DNA from 3 places in the Salinibacterium sp. genome. Region 3 is predicted to be linked to each of the others. Evidence: predicted binding sites of a transcription regulator. Region 3 holds the regulator's gene; each other region holds the start of a gene.
The links. Region 3 encodes LexA, which represses DNA repair genes until DNA is damaged. Its sites were predicted from a motif close to TCGAACANNTGTTCGA; they were not measured.

Region 1: RMN95_RS05540 (DUF222 domain-containing protein) is a predicted target of LexA. The motif match lies at 3,839-3,854, and genes of this name have one in related genera.
Region 2: RMN95_RS09540 (DUF222 domain-containing protein) is a predicted target of LexA. The motif match lies at 1,141-1,156, and genes of this name have one in related genera.

The regions. Positions count from the first base shown of each region.
Region 1 covers NZ_JANLVV010000123.1:10,279-18,648, reverse strand. The annotation lists gene valS (valine--tRNA ligase) at 1-2,345, opposite strand, end outside; gene RMN95_RS05540 (DUF222 domain-containing protein) at 2,475-3,821, opposite strand; gene RMN95_RS05535 (hypothetical protein) at 4,248-4,922, shown strand; gene RMN95_RS05530 (MFS transporter) at 5,179-6,522, opposite strand; gene RMN95_RS05525 (GntR family transcriptional regulator) at 6,601-6,954, shown strand; gene RMN95_RS05520 (DUF1648 domain-containing protein) at 6,951-7,931, shown strand; partial or broken gene ileS (isoleucine--tRNA ligase) at 8,107-8,370, shown strand, end outside.
Region 2 covers NZ_JANLVV010000217.1:22-6,989, forward strand. The annotation lists partial or broken gene RMN95_RS09530 (phosphate ABC transporter permease subunit PstC) at 1-446, opposite strand, end outside; gene RMN95_RS09535 (hypothetical protein) at 430-909, opposite strand; gene RMN95_RS09540 (DUF222 domain-containing protein) at 1,176-2,552, shown strand; gene RMN95_RS09545 (aldo/keto reductase) at 2,989-3,810, opposite strand; tRNA gene RMN95_RS09550 (tRNA-Gln) at 4,297-4,368, opposite strand; gene RMN95_RS09555 (hypothetical protein) at 4,492-5,226, shown strand; gene RMN95_RS09560 (CHAP domain-containing protein) at 5,609-6,968, opposite strand, start outside.
Region 3 covers NZ_JANLVV010000298.1:30,267-38,636, forward strand. The annotation lists gene hflX (GTPase HflX) at 1-330, shown strand, start outside; gene RMN95_RS13055 (methylenetetrahydrofolate reductase) at 452-1,378, shown strand; gene metE (5-methyltetrahydropteroyltriglutamate--homocysteine S-methyltransferase) at 1,375-3,690, shown strand; gene RMN95_RS13065 (hypothetical protein) at 3,727-4,584, opposite strand; gene lexA (transcriptional repressor LexA) at 4,604-5,284, opposite strand; gene RMN95_RS13075 (LysM peptidoglycan-binding domain-containing protein) at 5,582-5,965, shown strand; gene RMN95_RS13080 (histidinol-phosphate transaminase) at 6,019-7,134, shown strand; gene hisB (imidazoleglycerol-phosphate dehydratase HisB) at 7,131-7,736, shown strand; gene hisH (imidazole glycerol phosphate synthase subunit HisH) at 7,738-8,370, shown strand; gene priA (bifunctional 1-(5-phosphoribosyl)-5-((5-phosphoribosylamino)methylideneamino)imidazole-4-carboxamide isomerase/phosphoribosylanthranilate isomerase PriA) at 8,367-8,370, shown strand, end outside.

The sequences.
Region 1 (8,370 bases), on a different contig from region 3:
AAGGGCAGATACGGGGCGAAGAGGCGCATCAACACGTCTACGGCGGTGCGCAGGGCGGTGGCAGCGCTGGCCTGGCCCTGGGGGGTGGCCGCGCCGTACGCCCGCTCCTTGACGAGCTCGAGGTAGTCGTCGCAGAAGGTCCAGAAGAATTTCTCGCTGACCTCGAGAGCTTTGGCGTGGTCGAACTCCTCGAGCGCTGTCGTCGCCGTGGCGATCACAGAATTAAGCTCGGCGAGCATGTCGATGTCAAGCGGTTCGGTGATCGCGCTGGTCAAAGAGCCGGTCGCACCGTGGCTTTCCGCTTCCTCTGCGCCGGCCTCCGGGACATCAGTTTCCGGGACGCCTCCCCCCGGAAGACCGGCCTCCGGGAAGGAGTAGACGAACTTCGCGGCATTCAGGATCTTGATTGCCAGTCGACGCCCGATTTTGATCTGCTTGGGGTTCTGCGGGTCGAACGCAGCATCGGTGCCGAGCCTGCTGGACGCCGCCCAGTACCGCACCGCGTCGGAACCATATTCGTTAAGCATGCCCTTCGGTGTCACCACATTGCCCTTGGACTTCGACATCTTCTTGCGATCAGGGTCGACGATGAAACCGGAGACGCCCGCGTTCTCCCACGGGATCTTCCCTTCCTCCAGTTCCGCGCGAAGCACTGTCGAGAACAGCCAGGTGCGGATGATGTCCTGGCCCTGGCTGCGCAAGGAGTACGGGAACACCAGGCCAAACAGCTCCGGATCGGTTACCCACCCCCCGGCGATCTGCGGGGTAAGGGAGGAGGTGGCCCAGGTGTCCATGATGTCGAGCTCGCCCACGAAAGTGATGCCGCGGTCGGCTTCGGTGAACCCGCCGGGAACGTCCGAGGATGGGTCGACGGGCAGCCGATCTTCGGAGGGAACGATCGGCTCGCCTTTTTCACCTTCGGCATCCAGGTGGTACCACACCGGGATGGGCACACCGAAGAAGCGTTGTCGTGAGATCAGCCAGTCGCCGGTGAGGCCGCCAACCCAGTTCTCGTACCGTACTCGCATGTGTTCAGGGGTGAATCCGATCCGCCTGCCGGCCTCGATGAGGCGCGCCCGCAGGTCGGCATCCCGTGCACCGTTTTTGATGTACCACTGGCGAGTGGAGATGATTTCGAGAGGCTTGTCGCCTTTTTCGAAGAATTTCACAGAGTGGATGATCGGCCGTGCGTCACCGATCATCTCGCCGCTCCCCTTCAGCAGTTCGACCATCTTCGCTTTGGCGCTGAAGACGGTCTTACCTGCCAGCTCGGCAAAGGCGGCTTTCGCGTCATCCGTCACGATCGCGTCGGGAGCGTCGCTGACGATTCGGCCATCAGCACCGATGATGGTGCGGTTGGGCAGGTCGAGCTCACGCCACCACACAACATCGGTCACGTCCCCGAACGTGCAGATCATGGCGATGCCGGATCCCTTGTCTTTCTGGGCAAGGTGGTGGGCAACGATCGGCACTTCGACACCGAAAATGGGAGTGGTGACGGTCGTACCGAACAGCGATTGATAGCGCTCGTCGTCGGGATGCGCCACCAGGGCAACGCAGGCCGCGAGCAGTTCCGGGCGGGTGGTCTCGATATGCACGTCGTCGCCATCGGCGCGGTGAAACGCGAGCCGGTGATAGGCGGCGGGCTGCTCTTTATCTTCGAGTTCGGCCTGGGCAACTGCAGTTCGGAAGGTCACGTCCCAGAGCGTCGGAGCCTCGGCCTGGTAGGCCTCGCCCCGAGCGAGGTTTCGCAGGAACGCGCGCTGGGCTGCGAGCTGAGCCTCGTGGCCGATTGTGCGGTAGGTGAGGTTCCAGTCGACGCTCAGGCCGAGTTGGCGCCAGAGGTCTTCGAATTGCTTCTCGTCTTCGGCGGTGAGGGTTTCACAGAGCTCGATGAAGTTGCGACGCGAGATCGGGAGTTGATCTGCGGCCTTGGACGATGCAGTGTCTCCGCCCTGCAGAGGGGGAACGAATGTGGGGTCATAGGGGAGGGTCGGGTCGCACCGCACGCCGTAGTAGTTCTGCACACGCCGCTCGGTAGGCAGCCCGTTATCGTCCCAGCCCATGGGGTAGAAGATGTGCTTGCCGCGCATCCGCTGGAACCGGGTGATTAGGTCCATGTGGGTGTAGCTGAACACGTGCCCGATGTGCAGGCTGCCCGAGGCCGTAGGGGGAGGGGTATCGACGGAGAACAACTCGGACGAACCCGCAGCGACTGCGGCATCACGGTCGAATTGATAGGTGCCACGGGTTTGCCATGCGGGAGCCCATTTGCCTTCGAGGCCTTCGAGGGCGGGCTTCTCGGGAATTGAGTGGGCGCTCGTGGCGGCGATGTCGGATGGCATGGGTGCTCCAATTCGATATGTGCGGCACCGAGTCTGTATCGCTATCCGTATCGGATGAAGCGATGGGGTGCCTGAGTGTGACTGTCGAGACGATTCTACCCGGGCCGCCTCCGCCGCCCTCCCGCCGAGCTACGTTCGCAACTCCGCGAACAGCGCGCTCTTGCTCACCAGGCGACGCAGCTTCTGTTCCGGGTCTTGCGACCGCGGCGGTTTCAGCCAGTAGCCGTCGTCAAGGCGGATGATTCGCCAGTGGTTGTTGTGCAGCAGCATGTGGTGATGTCGGCATAAGAGCACTCCATCGGCAACGTTGGTGAGCCCGCCATCACGTACCCATTCGTTGATGTGATGCACTTCGGAGGCGGACGGGGGTCTCGTGCAGTCAAGGAAGATGCACCCGCCGTCTCGGACGGAGATCACCAGCCGTTGGTTATCGCTGAAGAGCCGCTGGGTGCGGCCGAGATCGATGACCTGGTGCTTGCGGTCAAATTTGATGCCGATAAAGCCGGTATCGCAGATGAACCGATCAACGGTCGACCTTGAAACGGGTTGGCTATCGCCCTCGATGAACCCATGGCCATCCGGCGTTGACAGGGCCTGCTCGGTCACCACCACGCGAACGGCGGGTCGGCGTGTGCCGAAGAGGGTGCTTGGGTCAGCGTCTACAGCCAGTCGGACCATTTCTACGAAGGCATCGGCGAGCAGCTGGTCGTTGGTGCGGGGGTCGGCGACGATGGCATCGGCCCGGGCTGCGGCCGTCGCATCCACAAATCGAACTCCGCGCCGTGGGGCGATGATGGCGTCAAGTGCCGTGAACACGTGCTGCCCGCCCTCAGGGTCTAGGAGGAACGAACCCTGGTACATGCCATCGTCGCGTACCCAGCGCTTCAGATACCGATTGTCGCGACTCTGCTTCTCGCGACGGGAGATGCCGGCCTCGTCGAGACGATCGCGGGCCGAGCGGGCTTCGCGAGTTAGCTCGTCAACGGATACTGACGGCGCCCGCGTGATTAACCGCTCGCATTCTGCGAGAAGATCAGCCGCGGGTGCTGCATCGGCTACGGGCCCCAGCCCCCGCCGAATCGCATCAACCGCAGCTATCGAAAGCGACCCTGCTGCGAGGGTGGAAGCCAGTGCCGACTCCCACAGAGTAGGGAGGGTAGAGGCCATCAGGATGCCTGCGGAGACCAGCCGTTTAGCCTCGACTTTGGTTACCGGAGACAGCGTTTGCAACATTGCCTCAGTGCTGCCGAATCCGCTGCGCTGTGCGAGACCTGAGTAGCCAGCCTCTCGGGAGGATCGCCGCTCGATCTCGCCAGCGATGAAGGCGGCGTACACGTCGGAGTGGCGACGATGCTCGGTGAGCAGGCTATGGGCGGCGAGAAGTGCGTTATCAGGTAGGGCGGCGACAGCAGCGGAATCCACCCCGAACGCCATAACCGACTGTGCGGTGCTGGCGAATGATTCGGTGAAGGACATGCTCCATTCTCTCACATTCGAAGTTATATTCGAAGAGAAATCCTACAAAATCAACAACTTTTTGAAGTGGCGCCTGTGGAGGACAAGACGGCGGGATGTCGATCGGCCGAGGCCGCTGCATCGTTCGACTGAAATACAGGCCAGTCCGCAATCGCTCGAAAGGATGCGATAGAGCTCTCCACAGTGGCCGCCGCGGGGAATTGACTGAGCGATCAACTGACGCACAGCGCCTTGCGATTCGGCGGTACTTCCCGGTCTCGGAGCGGGACATTCCCTCCGCTGCCCTCTGGGAGCTTTGGTCGCGCACTCACCGTGCCAGTCCGTCACCTCCGTAGAATCCCCACTGCGAATCGCTCGACCACAGGTCAGCGCACGCCCTATGCTGTCGTCGTCCGGGCATTCCCGATCGACGGCACGGAGAGCACAATGAGCGACGACGACCGAACCCGAAAATTTGATCTGCCGGAAGACGCCAACCCCACCGAATTGTTGGTCACTCCGCCCGTCGACACTCCGCCGGCCGAGGTCAGTGATGCTCCTCGCTCACGCAGGCGCATCATTGTCTTCGCGATGATCGGCGCACTCCTGTTGGCCGCGCTCGTCATTGCACTCATCACGCTGCTCACGCGGGGTTCGGCGGCTCCGGTCACAGCGCCGTCGGCGTCCCCATCCGCATCCCCGTCCTCGAGCGCCACGCCCGCATCAACGCCCAGTGCGACGCCGACGACATCCGCCCCAGCGGAGCCCACCGTGGCGCCCCCTCCTCCGCCCGCCACCAGTGCGGCGATCGAAAGCTTTGAGACGACCACACCGACGGTGTTCTGCAATACCGCTGTTCCGTCACCGCAGTACATCTCTTTCAGCTGGTCGTCGACCAACGCCAATTCAGTGGAGTTCGGTGTTGTCGAGAACGGCACATCCACTGCCTACTTTCTTAACCTGCCACCCAGCGGAGACAACAGTGATTTCCCGGGTGACAATGCCAACTTCGCCTATGGATGCCCGCAGGCCAGCATCACGTATTATCTGAGGGTCGTCGGCTCAGACGGCAAAGAGGATCTCGAGGCCATCACCGTCGAGAACACCGGCGATAAGGGCTGACCTGCCGCTAGGGACATTCGCTGGTAGTTCGTTGGGGAAGTCGTCATCCGCTCACTATCTGCGCAGTTTTGGGGCGACTGCGGTGCGGCGCGCGTACGCACGTGTCCCAAAGGTGCGCAGAAGCCGCGGGGGAGGCGCAGAAGCGGCGGGGCGGCGGGGCGGCGGGGCGGCGCAAGCAAAACCGGCCCCGACCTACGGCGAGGTCCGTGTCGGTCGTGGTGACCGAACCTCACCAGCGAATATCAGACGCAGAACGCTAGGTCAGGATCGGATCCTCATCCACCGCCCTGGTCCAGCGTGAGGCGATGACCGCACACACCAGGGTGATGAGGGAGATGGCCGCGAGCACCACTCCGGGGTGCCACCAGGCGCCCTCCGTCGCGATCGACAGGCCCTGCGTGGCAAAGGGAATGATGCCCGACAGCGCCGCCGCGACCGCGTAGGCAATCGATAGAGCGCTGTACCTGACCGGCCCGCCGAAGATATTCGCCATCAGCCCGCCGAGGCCCGCCCACGCAAGGGTCGGAAGGATCCCGCCGATGATCATCGTCGCGACCAGGACGTCAAAGGTCGCGAACTGCAGCAGGAAGTACATCGGGAACGCGATGAGGAGCGTGCCAATCGCCCCGATCACGACGACCCGAGCCGAACCGATGCGGTCGGCCAGCACTCCGAACAGCGGGATGGTGACGAGTTGCAGAAGGCTGCCGAGCAGGGTGGCGAGCGCGAGATCGGGGTATGAGAATCCGAGCACGCTGATGCCATAACCGATGGTGTACGTATTCATGAGCGAGTACGACCCGATCCCGAGCATGGCGGCGCCGACGGCGACCAGGATCGCGATCGGGTAACGGCGGAAGGCGGCTAGAACCGGGATACGCTCGCGCTTCTTCTCGGCCACGAGGCTGGTAAAGACCGGAGTCTCATCAATGGCAAGTCGAAGGTAGAGCGATACGGCCAACAGTGGGAAAGCAAGCAGGAAAGGAATCCTCCAGCCCCAGGCCAGCATCTCGTCGGCGCCGATGATGCTCGGCAGCAGCAGTAGCAGTGCCCCGGTGAGGATCGTGCCGACGGGCGAGCCCAGCTGCGGCAGGGCGGCGTACAGGCCGCGGCGTTTCGGCTCGGCATGCTCGACGGCGATCAGGATGCCACCACCCCACTCGCCGCCCAGTGACAGCCCCTGCACCACCCGCAGCAGCAACAGCAGCAGCGGGGCGGCAATGCCGACCGTGCTGAAGTCGGGGAGTAGGCCGATCAGGCCCGTGGCGACTCCCATAATCGTGATGGTGATGAGCAGCGTGCGCTTGCGCCCGATGCGGTCACCCAGGTTGCCGAAGATCACCGCACCGATGGGCCGCACAATGAAGGCGACCGCAATGACGGCGAACGATCCGAGGAGACCCGCAGCCGGGTCGAGTTCGGGGAAGAACAGGGCGGGCGCGAAGATCGCGCTGAAGTACGCGAAGACGTAGAAGTCGAATGATTCGAGGGAGGAGCCGACGAGGGCCGCCCAGACCGCCTTTCGGGCGGCGCTGCGATCGAAATGTGGGGTGGATGGTGCTTCTGGAGTGGTTGGCGCTTTGCCACTGGTGATGGTCACACAGGGTCAAGCCTCCGCGCACTCCTCGCATTCCCCAAAATGGTTGTTATAGCGCAAATATAACAATAGGATCGCCGCATGCTGATGAAAGTGGATGCCGCATCACCGGTGCCGCTCTTCGAACAGCTCGCTGCCTCCGTCCGGAGCGAGGTGAGCAGGGGAGCGTTGCTGCCGGGGGACCGACTGCCCTCCGCCAGGGAGGTGGCCGCATCCCTCACCATCAACGTGCACACCGTGCTGCGCGCCTACCAGCAGCTGCGTGACGAGGGGCTTGTTGACCTGAGACGCGGGCGCGGCGCCGTCGTCACGGATAAGGCCAGACAGTACGAGCCCATCTCTCTCGCGCTTCCCACCCTGATCGCCGAAGCCAAACGGCTCGGTCTTAGCTCATCGGCGCTCGTTGCGCTGGTTCGAGAGGAATACAACACATGAAACGACTGCCGCGTTCCGTTCTTATCGTCGGTGTCATCGCGCCTGTGGTTATCACCCTGGCTGCATCCGGCGTCGCGGCTTCCTGGTTCCCGCTGCTGCCAGCTACCGTAGCCATCCACTGGGATGCCAGCAATCGGCCCAACGGTTTCACGACGCCACTCGGATTTCTGCTGACAATCGGGGTGATGAGCGTGGCGCTCGCCGCACTTTTCGCCGGAATCGTCGCGGGAACGGCCGAGGGCGGGCTCAGTATCCGGCACAAGCTTCTTCTGCTGGTGTCACCATTCATTACGGTACTGCTGATGACCATCACGCTGGTGTCGCTCGCCACACAACGAGGGCTAGTGGATGCCGCGGCCGCCCCCAGCCCGGTGGGCGCCATCATTCCCGGACTCCTCCTGGGCCTCGTGGCCGCCGTCATCGGCTGGTTCCTGTTACCCAGGGCGCGCCCGGCTGATGACCAGTACGCCACGAGTCCAACACCCACCGCCCTCACGCCGACCGACCGAGTGCTGTGGACACGCTCAGTGAGGTCGCCGTGGTGGCTGATCGCGCTCGTGTCGGGCATCGCTGTGCTCGTCATCATTCCGGCCGTCATCGTGCCGAGTCCAGCTCTATGGGTCTGGCTGTTAGCCATTCCCCTTGCTCCGGCCCTGCTGCTGGGAACCCTCGTCTGGCGGGTGCACGTCGATAACGCAGGGGTGCTCGTGCGGTCGTTCATGGGGTTTCCGCGTTTTCGACTGCGACTGGCCGATATCGAAAGCGCGTCGGTACCGGTCGTGAATCCGCTGGTGGAGTTCGGAGGATGGGGAATCCGATTCGGTGCGGGGCGCAGGGTCGGCATAATCCTCGGCGGCGGAGATGCGCTGGAGGTGCACCGCACGAACGGCAGCAGCCTGGTGGTGACGGTCGGAGACGCGGTGGGTGCCGCATCCCTCATCAATGGGTTGGTTGCTCGCGCTAGACTTAGGGCATAACGACGCTGATCCGGCTATCACCGGGAAGTCCTCGGAAGAAATGCGGGCAACCGCACGTAGAACCGAGCGGGTAAGCCCGTCACAGCAGTCCGAGTGGCTCTTGAACGTAAGGGCAAGCGGGGTGGTACCGCGGCAGCAATGTCGTCCTCGTGTTGACAAAACACAGGAGCCGCACATGTCGTACCCCCGCCACACCCCCGACGAGCCAGTCGTCCCGTCGCCGCGTTTTCCGGCGATCGAAGAGCGCGTGCTCGATTTCTGGAAACAGGATGCCACGTTCCAGGCATCCATCGACCGTCGCGAGGGCGCACCGGAGTGGGTCTTCTACGATGGCCCGCCGTTCGCCAACGGGCTTCCCCACTACGGGCACCTGCTGACCGGATACGCCAAGGATCTTTTCCCTCGCTTTCAGACCATGCGAGGCAAGCAGGTGCACCGA
Region 2 (6,968 bases), on a different contig from region 3:
GCCATGAGGTCGACGATGGTGACGAGGCCGTTCTTGATCTTGGCCGGCGCGTACTCGCTGATGTAGAGGGCAGTACCGAGCGCGAGCGGCAGCGCGAACGCAATGGCGGTCAGGGCGATGAAGAAGGTGCCGGCGAGAACCGCTGCGATGCCGAACTTTCCGGAGTTTGGATCCCAGCTCTGCTCGGTGAGGAACGAAGGCCCGGCTACCTGCAGCGCCGTGAACCCTTGGTAGGCGAGAAACAGTCCCACAAGCGACATGACGGTGACCACGATGGTGCCGCCGCCGCGCGCGATCCAGCGGAACGCGGCATCCGGTCGGTCGATCTTCGACGACAGCTTGCGCGGTTTGTCCTGCGGGATCGGCAGTGCCTCGGTTGCTGGTTCGATGGTTGCCGGCTCGGCGACCTCGAGCAGCCGGGTTCCAGGCTCATCGCTGGCGGCCAAGGTCGCCTCCCATCAGCGCCGGCAGGTTGAGTCGCGCCCCGGTGTGCAGGGTCGCCGCCACCACGGCTTTGCGTGCAATCTCGATCGAGTGGCGGCGATCTCGGTCGGTGACGTACCAGCGTGCGCAGGTCATCACCGGCACGCCATCGACCGTCGCAAACCACCCGTACACCCCGCGACCAGACTCGCTCACCTGCTCGATGACAGAATCGGCGCTCGAATCAACCACGTACTGAGCGCCGACGGTGGCGGCCTCGAACGTGCCGTAGACATCCACGCTCCTGGCGAGCTCGCGGTTATTCGCCGACACCAGTTGCCACACGACGCGGCTATCACCGACGACAGGCACGGTGGCGCGAGCGGTGCGGCCGACCACCCGCGAAACGTGAGCCAGCCACGGGGTTAGCTTCGGGCTTTCGGCACTCTGAAAGCGCACGAAAACTATGCGAGGTCCAACAGCCATCGTCAGGCCACTTTCTACTCAAGGCCGCGCTTTGGCTTCGGGTAGCCAGGCAATCGAATTCAAATAAGCAGCACTAAACGCGTCGGGTCAGGTGCGCATACGACAGCACCTTTTTAGGTGAACAATGGATGTATCGGGGTACCGCTCGGGGTACACTTCGGCTCCGCCCGGTGACCGGGACTTCGGTGGCTCTCTCGGATCGCCTGAGGGCGAACATCGGCGGCTATTTTATCGAATATGTATTCGAATGTGTGCTAGAATCGAGTATGTTGAGCAGCGAGGCAATCACCCGTCAGGTGGATGTCGTTGCCCACGATTTGGCGGCGTTGATCGAGCTGCTTCACGGGGACTCATCCGACACTGTGGGGCCTGTTTCTGATGTCGTAGCAGCGGTGGAGTCGATGGGTCGGCTTGCAGATTGTGCCCGAGTTCGCGTCCTGGCGCCGCTGGTGAATGACCCGATGCTGGGCGAACATCTCGGGTACCCGTCTGCGACTGCTGCGTTGGCATCACTCGCACACATCTCGGAACGCTCCGCTCGCGCCCGACTCACTATCGCTGGCGCCGTAAGCGCAGGCCGAACAATCACCGGTGCCGCTCTTCCTGCCACCTGCCCGGCAGTGAGCGCGGCGCTTGATGCCGGTGGGCTTGGCCTGGATGCTGCCACTCTCATCACGACAGAGCTGGCCTCCATAGCCGGGCGGGCGCCCGCCGATGTGCTCGATATCGCCGAGACCGTGATGGTGGGTCTCGCAACCGGCCTCACCCCCAACGGACAAGCCAAGGCCGCCGCCGTATCGGTCGACTTTCTCGCCGGCGAAATCCGACAGGTCACGGCCGCTGCAGACCCTGACGGTGCCCGCCCCCGCGAAGAGCGAGCAATACGTCGCCGTGAATTCCGCCTGGGAACTGCGGATGACGACGGCCTCATCCCTGCCAGCGGCAGGCTGCTGCCCGAGATCGGGGTGCTTCTGGCCGGGTTGCTGGAAGCGCATCGCCGCTCCCCGAGGTTCGTCGACCACAGTGTCCTGAATGCCGACGATCTCGGCCTCTCGACAGACCCACGCACTCCCGGACAGCGTCGCCACGATGCCCTCGGCGAGATTCTGATCGCCGCGTCCGCCGCCGACGGGGCACCACGCCTCGACGGCCAGGCAGTCACCGTCCTCGTGACCGTCACCGCTGCTGACCTCGCGAACGACGCTGGCCTCGAGTCTGACGGCATCGGCACCATGGCTGGCTCACCCTTCCCCGTGTCTCGCTGCACCGTCGAGCGCTTCATCGACGCGGGTGGCTACCGCGCCGTCACTACCGACGAGAACGGCGCCGTCACCGCCATCAGCTCACCACAGCGCTGCTTCACCCCGATGCAAAGACTCGGAATGGTCGCCCGCGACGGGGCCGGATGCTCAACCCCCGGATGCACAAGCCCCCACTACACGCTGCAGGCACACCACGTCATCCCCGACCGGGATGGCGGCCCCACCGCGCTCGATAACGGACTGCTGCTGTGTTTCTGGCATCACCAACAGGTCGACACAGGGCCGTGGGAGTACCGCATGGTCGCAGGCCTCCCGCAGGTTCGCGGGCCAGGCATTCCCGACTGGACGCGAACACGCACGCCACTAGCACGAATCGCGTGACCAAGGCGGCACCCGAGAGGTCACGCCTGCGCCAGCAGCGCAAAACGGAGATCAGGGGCTGCCGAGGACATACTGCCTACTCAGGAGCTCATCCGGCTTCGACAAAAAGCTATCGGGTTTCCGAAACCAAACCCAGTGCTATTCAATTCGCACTCATATGCACAGTGAATCTCGGCGTCTTAAAGCCCGGAAGATCAGCAGGAGCAGTGTTAGTCGAAATCTGGAGTCGATGACACGTGCGATGCGGTGGGCTTAGGTCTAAGAGTTTTCGCGATCGTGGCTTCGATCTTCTCTCGTGACTGGTTGGCTATGACACGCGATATGCAGATGAGATGGAATGTCGCGAAGCGCAGCAGAGAACCACACCCTTGCACGAGGGCCCCGCAGGTACACGCCGATGCCTGCCGCGCCAGGGACTAGCGGCCCGCGCAGCTCGTTACGGCTCGGTGTCGGTCAGCGCGTCGAGGGTGGCCATGTCATCGTCGGTGATGTCGAAATCAACATCGGCGTTTTCCGTCATCCGCGACGCGCTCGTCGTCTTCGGCAGCGGCAGGATGCCGTTCTGCAGTACGTAACGGATGCAGAGCTGCGCCACCGACCGATCGTATTTCGCGGCGATCGCCGTCACATCCTCGTGGTCGAGAATTGCGCCGGTGGCCAGCGGGGAGTATCCCTCGACCAGGATGTTGTGCTCCGCGCAAAATTCCACAACGTCGTTCTGGGTATGGCCGACGAAGTAACGGATCTGGTTGGCGTGCGGGGCAACTGTGGCTGACGCCAGGAGCGACTGCAAGTCATCTACCTCAAAGTTGGAGACGCCGATCGCGCGGGATCCGCCGGCTCCGAAAATTTCCTCGAGAGCCCGCCAGGCCTGCCTATTCCCCTCGCGATGGTCGCTGCCCATGTCAGACCAGGGCCACGGCGCGTGGATCAGATACAGGTCGACATAGTCGAGATCGAGAGCGGCCATCGACACATCGAAACTCGCCTTGGCGCCGTCGTAGTCCTTGACTTCGGCGGGCAGCTTTGTGGTGATGAACAGTTCGTCGCGGGCGATTCCGCTGTCGCGCACCGCCCGGCCCACACTCGCCTCGTTGCCATAGACCCGCGCGGTGTCGATGTGACGATATCCAGCTTTCAGCGCAGCCGCGGTCGCGTCGTAGGCCCCGGCTCCGTCCGGGATCTGCCAGGTGCCAAAGCCGATCTTCGGGATGGTGTTGCCGTTATCGAGGGTGAACGTGTCAGTCAGTGCGGCCATGATGATTTCCTCACATTGCGAGACTCGGAACTAGAGACCTTCCACCGATTGTAGACAGGCAAATTTTCCTGGCATCCCCCCTTGCGCTCGCGCCCCATCAGTCTGACTCGACGAGGGGATCATCGAGGTTAGACAGACGATTGACGAGAGCTGCGAATAGGTCTACTGCACGTCAAACTGTCAGCAAACCGTGCTGCAGACCATAGCGACTTCGCCGGGGCGAGCTTGTATGGCCACGCTACTCCCCAGCTGAATTCCGGGAACAGTCCAGGAAACAAGAGTGTTTAGAGCGATGTCATCATGAATAGGTGTCACATTGCGTGACTATGCCGTCGGGTCAGAACGCCGTGAATTCATGGGGACGTATGTGAAACTTGTCCCGTTTTCCGAAGATCTCTGCGACTGCAGTGCCAACCTCGACGTGCTGCCTAAACGAGCCTTGAGCTATCGAAACCCGATCCGCGTAGTTTCCAGAGCCCCTCCCGGCTCCGCCTCCAGGACTCGAACCTAGACCTAACAGCTCCAAAGGCTGTCGTGCTGCCATTACACCAAGGCGGACCGCACTCTCGTGCCCCCATAGTCTGCCAGACCGAGCATCACCCGATCGTCATCCGCCGCCTGGACTGCTGTCGTTAACTTTGAGGCGACAACGCGTTAATCGCGCCCCCTATGCTGCGCATCATGAGAACGCACACCCTCCTAGCCGCCGCCGCACCGCTGCTTCTGTTGCTGGCCGGCTGCACTGCCACACCCGCGGCGCCGCCCGAGGGCGAGACCTACGTTTCTGCTCCTGAGACTCCGGATGCCGCACCCGCCGCCGAAGCGCCCGGCGCCGTCGAGGCCGACACGACCCTCATCGTCAAGACCATCGCGACGGCCCCGAACGGTGCGCAACTGGCGCTCGAGATGCGCGTGCACCAGCCAATCGCCTTCGACGACATCGCCAATCAGACCCTACCGGGAGCCTTCGTCGAGTCGTGCGGTTCCACCTATAACGCCGACCTGTTTGCGGCCGAGGCGTGGAGCTTCGCCCGGGCGAACATCAGCGCGGTGCCGACTGCCGCATCCACTTCGGAATGGCCCTTGGGCAGCCCCATCGGTGTGATGCCGACCCCGGACGGCCTCCCCATCGTGGGGCGAGGGATGCTGCGCGAAGACCCATCCGCTACCACGCCCTGTCTCGACGCCAAGAGTGTCACGGTACCGGGCAATGGCGCGATCGCGTTTGGCATCGGCGACGACAGTGGCACCTTCCGCGGCTGGGTGAGTCACCGCTACGGGTTCAGCGCGGCATCGGGCGTGACCTTCAGCGAGTGCACCTTCGAGCTCACCGCAGTGGGCGGGCAGTTCGGCGGCGGTGAGGGGTGGTCGTCGGTGACCGACGTCAGCGACTGCAGCATCGGCGCGAACTCGTAGCCACCTCGGTTACCAGCAAGACCCGCGGGGGTCGCTAGTGTCCTGCGTCTGATATTCGCTGGTGAGGTTTGACCGCCACGACCGAAACGGCCTTCACCGTTGGTCGGGGGCCATCTTGCGTTCGCCGCCCCGCCTCCCCCGCGGCTTCTGCGCACCTCTGGGACAAGTGCGTACGCGCGCCACACCGCAGTCGCCCCGAAACTGCGCAGATAGCGAGGCGGATGCCGCGACGCCGGGTCGCACCGGCGGTCCATCGGGTGCTCCCAGACCCGTGTGCCCCAGAGCCGCGCAGGCGCCACAACTTCAGCTATAGCGCACGCCCCGAAATGGCGCAGACGACGAACGGATGACGACCTCTCCAACGAACAACCAGTGCGGGTCGCTAGCCGGCCTGGATGATCAGCGGATAACCCGTGCCAACGTCGACCGCAGTGACCTCGGCGCCCGCCGGAATCCTGGTAGAAAACCTGTGCCACCCTGTGCTGTCGAGCGTGACCTGGTTGACCACACCGTCTTCGAGGAGGATGACCTGCACGGCGCCGTTGACGACAACCGCCGACATAACCCCCGCCGCCTCGATGCCCGTGCTCTTCTTGTGCCAGCCGAGTTCATCGGCCCACAACTGCTGCAGCACGCCGCCCTCGATCGCAAAAACCTGCGCAATCCCGCCCGCGTTCACGGCAGAGAGGGCGCCGCTCACGGCGATACCGGTGTTGCTCACCTGCCAGCCCTGCATGCCCCGGTGCACCTGGAACAGCTTGTCGTTCTGGGCGACCATGATCGTGGGCCACAGCCCACCCATATCGAGCGCGGCCATCTCGCCGGTGATCCGGATGCCCGTGGCCATCTTCTGCCAGCCCGACCTGCTCGCCGCGCTCAGGAACAGCTGCCCCTCGTCGACCGACACCACCTGCGGCCACTGCCCACCCATATCGACCGCCACGAGTGACTCACTGCGCGAGGTCAATCCCGTGTCGGCGATGGTCCAGCCGTCAGGCGACCTCGTCGCTGTGATCAGCATGCCGCCATCAGCAAACACCAGCTGGGTGGATGCCGCGACCGCCGTCCCCGTCGCGCTCTCCGCCGCATCCACCGCCCGCATCGTCACCGCACTCATCGCGGTCGGCTGGCGCAGCAGCCCGGTGCTGCGCTCCTGCCAGAGTGGAGCGCCCGGCTCACCGGTCACGGGGAGCCCGGTCGGAGTAGCCGTCGGGGTGGGCGTTTCTGTCGGGCTCGGGGTGGGAGTGCCGGTGGGCGGGGGCAGATCACCCGGTGGTGGTGTGGGGGTGGTGGTCGGAATGGGACCCGATGGCTCGGGTGTCGGTGTGCCGTTCGGGGTCGGCTGAGCCGGTGTTCCCGCCCCCGACTCGATCGCACCCGGATTCGGCACGATGAATGGGTTGCCCGCGGGTTCCCCCGGAAGCGCAAAACTGGGGCGCGGAACCTCCTGGGGCGGGATGCTCGGAGCCACGTCACCCGGCTGAAGCAGCGTCTCGGCCGGCTGTGACACCGTCGCGGCCGGGGGCGCCTCAAACGCGACCTCCCTGATCCACCGCGAGCGATCACCGAAGTGGATGAAGTTCGACACCGTCGAGGCATCCACCGTCCTGAAGGTCAGCGGACCGCCCGCGTTATTGGGGCGCCAGTAGTCTTCCGAGACCAGGATCGTGCCGTTGCCGTTCACCTTCTCGACGTAGGCAACGTGCCCGTACATTCCCACGTTATCGGCGTACGCATCCCAC
Region 3 (8,370 bases):
GAGATCGTGGTGTTCAATAAGAGCGATCTCGCCGATGATGATCAGAGGCTCCTCATTCGTGGCCTCGAACCGAGTGGTGTTTTCGTCTCGGCCCGCACCGGCGAGGGTGTCGACGAGTTGCTTGCTCGCATTGCCGAGTTACTCCCTGCACCCGAAGTAGAGCTCGTGTTGCTTGTGCCCTATGACCGCGGAGAAGTCATCTCTCGGCTGCATGTGCAGGGCAGGGTGATTTCTACCGAATACCGGGAGGACGGCACTCTGGTGACGGCGATGGTGCATCCCGCGCGCGTGGCAGATCTGCGAGAGTTCGTGGCAAAACAGAATTCGTAACACAAGGAAACGTCCTAGGCATGGTGCCTAGACTTGATCCTGTCCGGCCACCTCGCCGGGCATGAGCGACAGCCGAGCCCGGCACCCGCCCACTCGGAGTACGCCTACCGAAGGGGATCGAGTGACGACATTCTCGTTCGAGTTGTACCCCCCGCGCTCGGCCGGGGCGGAGAGCGCCCTCTACCTGGCACTCCCGCACTTGGTGGCTGCGGGGCCGGAGTTTATTTCGGTCACCTACGGTGCCAACGGCAGCTCACGCGAGCCGTCCCTCAGCGTGCTCGGCAGGATCCTCGAGGGAACCAGTGTGCAGGCGATGGCTCACCTGACCTGTGTCGGCTCATCGTATTCAGAGGCCAGCCAGTTGATCCGGCAGTTCCTGGACGCAGGAATCACGAGCTTTCTCGCCCTGAGGGGCGATCCTCCCGTCGGCGCGTCAGAGGCCGACAGTTTCCTGGGAGATCTCGGCAGTGCCGGCGAACTCGTCCAGCTCATCCACCGAGTCCAAGCTGAGCGCGAGCAGTTCGCGGTTCATGAGGTGCCGGGTTTCCCCGGAGCGAAGCGCATTGCCCGCGGCCGGAAGGTGACGATAGCGGTCGCGGCCTTCCCTAACGGGCATCCACGATCCCGGTCCGTCTCGCAGGATCTCGACACCCTCCTCGCCAAGGAGGCCGCCGGCGCAAACCTCGCGATTACCCAGCTTTTCTTTCACGCTGACCACTACCTCGGATTTGTCGAGCAGGCCAGGGCGGCCGGCGTGACGATGCGCATCTTGCCGGGGATCATGCCCGTTCTGAGCGTGCAACGCCTCGCTCGCATCCTCGAACTGACCGAGGAAGCGACTCCGGTCGACCTTGAACGCCGCCTCTCGGCGGCGACCGATGAAGCCGACCAGTGGCGCATCGGTATCGACCACGCAGTGTCTCTCGGCAGCGAGCTCATCGCTGGCGGCGCAACCGGATTACACCTGTATACGTTCAACCAGCACGAGCCCGTTCTCGCGGTTCTCCGCGGCGCAGGGCTGCTCGATCGAGAGAAGGAACACGCATGACGAACCCAGCCGCATTTCCCACTGGAACAATCCTTGGCTACCCCCGAATTGGTCGACGCCGAGAGCTCAAGAAAGCCGTCGAGTCCTTCTGGGCAGGCACGACGACGGCAGAGGAGCTGGAGGCGACCGCAGCCGAACTGCGCAGGATCACTCGCGAGAAGTTACTCTCGCTCGGCCTGGGGCGCACCGATTCCTCCATCCCCGAATCATTCTCCTTCTACGACCAGGTGCTTGATGCAGCAGTCGCTGTGGGGGCCATCCCGACCAGATTCGAGCGGCTCATCAAGTCTGATGGCACCATCGATCTCGGTGGCTACTTCACAATCGCCCGCGGTGAAGGCGCCGACACCCCCGCCGAGATGACCAAGTGGTTTGACAGCAACTACCACTACCTGGTGCCAGAAATTGGGCCGGAGACGAAGCTGCATCTCGCGTCTGACCGTCTCGTGCGTGAGGTTGCCGAGGCCACCGCCAGCGGCTTCCGCACACGCCCCGTGATCGTCGGCCCCGTCACACTGCTGCTGCTCAGCAAGCCCTCCGCAGGCGCCCCCGAGGGCTACCAGCCGCTTGACCGCCTCGGTGACCTGCTTCCGGTCTATGCGGAACTGCTCGCGGCTCTCACTGCCGTGGGATCCGAATGGGTTCAGCTCGATGAGCCAGCCCTCGTAAGCGAGAGCATCGACGTGCCCCGGGAGGCAGTACTTGCCGCCACGAAGCGCGCATACGATGGGCTCGGAGCTGCCGCCATTCGCCCGAGCATCTTCGTAGCCGCGCCCTACGGCTCCCTGGACGACGCACTTCCCGTGCTCGTCGGCACGCCGGTTGAGGCGATCGGAATTGATCTCGTCAAGGGTGACCTGCCCTCCGGCATTTCCACCGATAAGGTGCTCGTGGGAGGCGTGATCGACGGTCACAACATTTGGCGTGGTGACCTCGAGGCCGCACTGGCATCGCTAGATTCGTTGCGAGGACTCTCGCCGAACGTGGCGGTCTCCACGTCCACGAGCCTGTTCCACACTCCGCATGACGTCAACGATGAGCCTCTGCTTGCTGAGCAACTGACGAGCTGGCTGGCCTTCGCCGACCAGAAAGTGGGGCAGGTTGCCACCCTCGCGAAGGCACTGGTCGAGGGCAAAGGCGCCATCCAGGCCGAGCTGGATGCCGCATCCGCTGCTCTGAAGGATCGTCACCAGGCCGCGGGCGTGCGCGATGGTGCCGTGCGCACCCGTGCCGCGGGCCTGACGGACGCGGATTTTTCGCGCGGAGAATATGCGGCGCGACTTGCGGCCCAGGATGCCGCCCTCGGGTTGCCTTTCCTGCCCACCACGACGATCGGGTCGTTTCCGCAGACCGGCGACATCCGCAAGCGGCGCGCGGCGTTCGTCTCCGGTGCCATCTCGGAAGAAACGTATAAGCAGGCCATGCGTGACGAGATCACGCGGGTGGTACAACTCCAGGAGAAGATCGGCCTCGACGTGCTGGTGCACGGTGAGCCCGAGCGCAACGACATGGTGCAGTACTTCGCCGAGCACCTTGACGGCTTCGCGGTTACCCAGAATGGGTGGGTGCAGTCGTATGGGTCTCGCTGCACACGCCCCTCGATCCTGTGGGGCGACGTATCACGCCCGGCGCCGATCACTGTCGAATGGTCGACTTTTACACAGTCGTTGACCGGCAAGCCAGTCAAGGGGATGCTCACCGGGCCGGTCACCATTCTTGCCTGGTCGTTCGTGCGTGACGACCAGCCCCTTCGCGACACCGCGAACCAGGTTGCCCTCGCGCTGCGAGACGAGATTGGAGACCTGGAGAGCGCTGGCATCGGCATCATCCAGGTCGACGAGCCCGCGTTGCGCGAGCTGCTTCCCTTGAAGAAGAGGGATCACGATGATTACCTCGACTGGTCGGTCGGGTCTTTCCGCCTCGCCACAGCCGGAGTCGCCGACCGCACTCAGATCCACACTCACCTGTGTTACTCCGAGTTCGGTGTGGTCATCGACGCGATAAACAGGCTGGATGCCGACGTCACCTCGATCGAGGCGGCCCGATCCAAGATGGAGGTCGTCCCCGATATCAAGTCGAGTGGTTTTGGTCGGGGAATTGGTCCCGGCGTGTACGACATCCATTCCCCTCGCGTGCCCTCGGTCGATGAGGTGAGCGAGCTTATCGAAATCGCCATCGGGTCGATTCCGGAGCGCCAGATCTGGGTCAACCCCGATTGCGGGCTGAAGACACGCGGGTATGACGAGACTGTGGAATCGCTGACGAACATTCTCGCAGCGACCCGCGCCGCACGAGCGAAAGCTGGCGTGTAGCGCCACTGCCGCTCGACTGCACCTAACACACGGCAGTCAGTCGAGCGGCAGTCCGCAGGTCGTACGCACAAAGTCGTACAGGGCGCCGCGCAATTCGACCGACGACGCCAAGTAGAGGTGACCCGCGAAACCGTCAGAGGTCGTGACCGCAACGGGGAAGATGGTTCCTCGCTTATCCTCGGCGATCGCATGCGCGTCGCAACGGTTCGGCGCATACGCGAGGGTTACCGTCGAGGGCGCGTCTGTGCCGACGATCTCACGGTCGATAGCGCTTTCGGCGGCGTCAACGCCGTCAGGGCCCACGGGCGTGAGGAGGGTGGTGCTGGACGCGCTTTCGAGAGTTACTGAGCCACCAGCGCCCGTGGGCGTAAGCACGAGGTCTATTTCGGCGACCGGGCGCCCCGCCACAGTCGAGAGCCGGAGCACCGACGCGCTCCGAATATCGACGACCGATGCGACCGACACGGCGATACAGTCGTCTTCCCGGATGCCCGGAAGCCTCGTCAGCGTGTCGACGGGCTCGGCGACCGCAGTTCCCGCACGACCATTCGCCAACCGGTAGTCAAACTCCACTGTCGCCGCAGTCGGCGCCGCCGCGCAGTCCGCGCCCGGGAGCGGTACCGGAAGGGAAATCGTCGCGCCTGACGGGATAGTCGTTGATGCCCTGGGCCAGAGTGCTACCCCAACGAATTGGCTCGCGCGCAATTCAAGCCGGGTGACAGTGAGCACGCCATCCGTCTCATTGAGGAACGAGACCTCCAGTGTGCGTGCCTCAACATCCGTCCTGTTTTGGTAGACACTCAGCGAGATGCCCTTGGGAACCTCAGCAGACTCCGCAGCCGAGCATCCGGAAAGCAGGACCAGCGTGAGAAGGGCGGTCAAAACGCGGCGCATGATCCGAGCGTATCTCCGCCTACAGCGAGCGCAGCACCGTCACGACCTTGCCGAGTATCTGGGCATAGTCGCCCAGGATCGGCTCGAAGTTCGAATTGCGGGGCAGTAGCCAGGTGTGACCATCTCGCTGTCTGAATACCTTCACCGTGGCCTCGTCGTCAAGCATCGCCGCCACGATGTCTCCGTTCTCTGCAGTGTTCTGCTGCCGCACGACCACCCAATCTCCATCGCAGATCGCGGCGTCGATCATCGATTCGCCCACGACCTTAAGCATGAACAATTCGCCCTTGCCGGTGAGCTGGCGGGGAAGCGGGAATACCTCGTCGATGTGCTGTTCAGCGGTGATGGGGATTCCGGCGGCGATGCGACCGACCAGCGGAACCATCACTGCGTCTCCGATAGAGACCGTACTTTCTGGAGCCATATCGGCACCACCCTCGATGGCAGGGAGGTCTATCAACACCTCCATGGCACGCGGACGGTTGGGGTCACGGCGAAGATATCCACTGAGTTCAAGCTGGTTGAGCTGGTGGGTGACACTCGAGAGCGAGGAGAGGCCGACGGCGTCGCCGATCTCACGCATGCTCGGTGGGTAACCCCGGCCGGACACCGAGCGCTGGATGACATCCAGGATGGCGAGCTGCTTATCGCTCAGGCTCTTTCGGCGGCGTGTGCCGCCGGTGCGGATGTCACCAGTCATGGTCTCCCCATTTCTGTGCCGGTCGACGCAATGTCGGTGGCTCATTCGAAACTGTATCCATAGTGGGGTCCAAAAACAAACACCTGTTCTAGTGTGTCGCAGTCAATTCTGGAAAAATGTTCGAATATCTCCTTGATATTAGAGCTGTTCGAAGGTATGTTCGGAACAGATTTACTAGTCGAAGGGTCCCAGCAGGATTTTTCTCGTGGGTTCGAAAATTTGCTTCGAAAAATCAAACGCTTCGTATCCGGCGCTCCCGGCCGAGAGCCGGATACGAAATTGTGTAAGGAGAGCGTAATGAGCACGCCAATTGCCACGAACGCAGCATGGGCTCGCGCGGAATCCGTGCGCGGAGTGCGGGTGGGCGCGCCGCGCCTGCGGATGACGAAACGAGGTCGCTCCGTACTCAGCGCCCTTATCGCAGCGCCGCTTGTGGTCGGTGCGATGCTGATCGCGCTCAACGGGGGAGAGGCCTCGGCATCTCGAGATAGTTCCGACGTGGCTTTCCAGTACGTCACGGTTGCCTCCGGTGAGTCGCTGTGGCAGTTGGCCAGCGAACTTGCCCCGACTGCCGACCCGCGCGACGTCATCGACCAGATTATTCAGCTCAACGAGCTGGCATCCTCTGATGTGTTTGCGGGCCAGGAGCTGGCCATTCCGGTGCAGTACTCGCAGGACTGATTTTCCAAGAGAGCATCAACGGGAGCGGTGGCAGACACCCGTAGGCTTGGAGCGTGACAGGCCTCTTCGATCTTCCCATTCGCGATGACCTGCGTGGGCTTACCCCCTATGGCGCCCCGCAAGATCATGTGCCCGTACAACTGAATGTCAATGAAAACACTCATCCGATCCCGGAAGAAGTGGCGACGGACATCGTCAAGGCGCTGGCGCAGGCTGTAATGGGCGTGAATCGGTACCCCGATCGCGAGTTTTCCGAACTGAGGGATTCGCTCGCCCACTATCTCGGGCACGGACTTACCCGTGAGAACATCTGGGCCGCGAATGGTTCAAACGAAGTGTTGCAGCAAACCCTCCAGGCGTTCGGCGGCCCCGGGCGCAGTGTGCTTGGATTTCCGCCCACCTACTCGATGCATTCGATCATCGCCCATGGCACCGGAACCCGCTGGATCACGGCGGAGCGTGATTCCGACTATGAAATTTCGCCCGCGACGGTAGTGACGGCGATAGAGCGGGAGCAGCCCGACGTCGTGTTCCTGTGTTCGCCCAACAACCCCACGGGCACTCGACTCGAGCTCGAGACCATCGTCGCGGCCTATGACGCGACTCCGGGCATCCTGCTCATAGACGAGGCCTATGCCGAATTCGCGGAGGGAGACACAGTGCTCACCCTGCTCGAGGGCAGACCGAGACTCCTGGTGTCGCGCACCATGAGCAAGGCCTTCGCATTTGCGGGCGCCAGGCTGGGCTATCTCGCGGCAGACCCGGCCGTCACCGACGCCCTCAGGCTCGTTCGGTTGCCCTATCACCTGTCGGCGCTCACCCAGGCAGCGGGGGTCGCCGCTCTGTCCCATGCCCCCGAGATGCTCGCGATGGTGGACGACATCAAAGCCCAGCGCGATCGCATGATCGCCGTTCTGCCCGGTCTCGGCTACAGCCCCGTGCCGAGCGAGTCCAATTTCGTGCTGTTCGGTGGCGTCGCGGATCCGCACCTCACCTTCGAGGCACTGTTCGAGCAGGGCATTCTGATCCGGGATGTTGGCATTGCGCACCACCTGCGGGTCACAGCGGGCACCGAGCAGGAGACCGAGATATTCCTGGATGCGCTCTCAAGCCTGGTAGGTCACTCGCTGCAACCCACGTCTGGCACGATCGATAGGATCAGGGAATGACCGCACACCGCACGGCCAGCCTGAGCCGGTCGACCAGTGAGTCTAGTATCGAGCTGAGTATCGATCTTGACGGCACCGGCACCTCATCGATCGCTTCGAGCGTGCCGTTCTTCGACCACCTCCTGACCGCACTGTCGAAGCATTCACTGATTGACCTTGATGTCACCGCGACGGGTGACACTCACATCGACGTCCACCACACTGTCGAAGACATCGGCATCACTTTGGGCTCAGCACTCCGGCAGGCATTAGGTGATAAGTCCGGCATTTCGCGCTTTGGCGACGCGCTGGTGCCTCTCGATGAGGCGCTGGTGCAGGCCGTGGTCGATGTCTCGGGCCGGCCGTATCTCGTGCACAGCGGTGAACCCGTCGGTTTCGAGCACCACCTTATCGGCGGCCACTTCACGGGGTCGATGGTCAGACACGTGTTTGAGGCGATCGCGTTTAATGCGGGCCTGACGGTGCACATCACTGTGCTTGCCGGGCGCGACCCCCATCACATCGCGGAAGCCGAGTTCAAGGCATTTGCGCGAGCGCTCAGGGTCGCCATCGAGCCGGATTCCCGGGTCAGCGGCATCCCGTCAACAAAGGGTGCGCTCTGAGGTGGTGAGTCCTTCCGTTGTCATACTCGACTACGGCTCCGGCAACGTGCATTCGGCCGCGAAGGCACTTGAATTGGCTGGCGCGCGAGTTGCTCTGAGCGCTGATCGTTCGGTAGCGGAATCTGCCGACGGTCTTGTCGTGCCCGGTGTCGGGGCTTTTGAAGCCGTGGCGAGGCAGCTTGCCGCCGTGCGCGGTGGCGCCATCGTCGAGAAGAGACTCACCGGAAGCCGCCCGGTGCTCGGTATTTGCGTGGGTATGCAGGTGCTGTTCGAGCATGGGGTCGAGCGTGGTAACGACACGCCCGGACTGGGTGAGTGGCCCGGAGTGGTTACCGAGCTGGATGCCCCGATCCTTCCTCATATGGGGTGGAACACGGTCGAGGCGCCGGAGAGTTCACGGTTGTTCGCGGGCATTCGAGACGAACGCTTCTACTTTGTACACTCATACGCCGCACAGGCGTGGACGCTTGAGGTGCACGATCCGTTCCCGCAGCCGCAGCTCACCTGGGCGCATCACGGCGGTCGGTTCCTCGCTGCCGTGGAGAACGGACCTCTTTCCGCAACCCAGTTTCATCCGGAGAAATCCGGAGAGGCTGGCATCCGACTTCTGAAGAATTGGCTGGAAACCCTATGA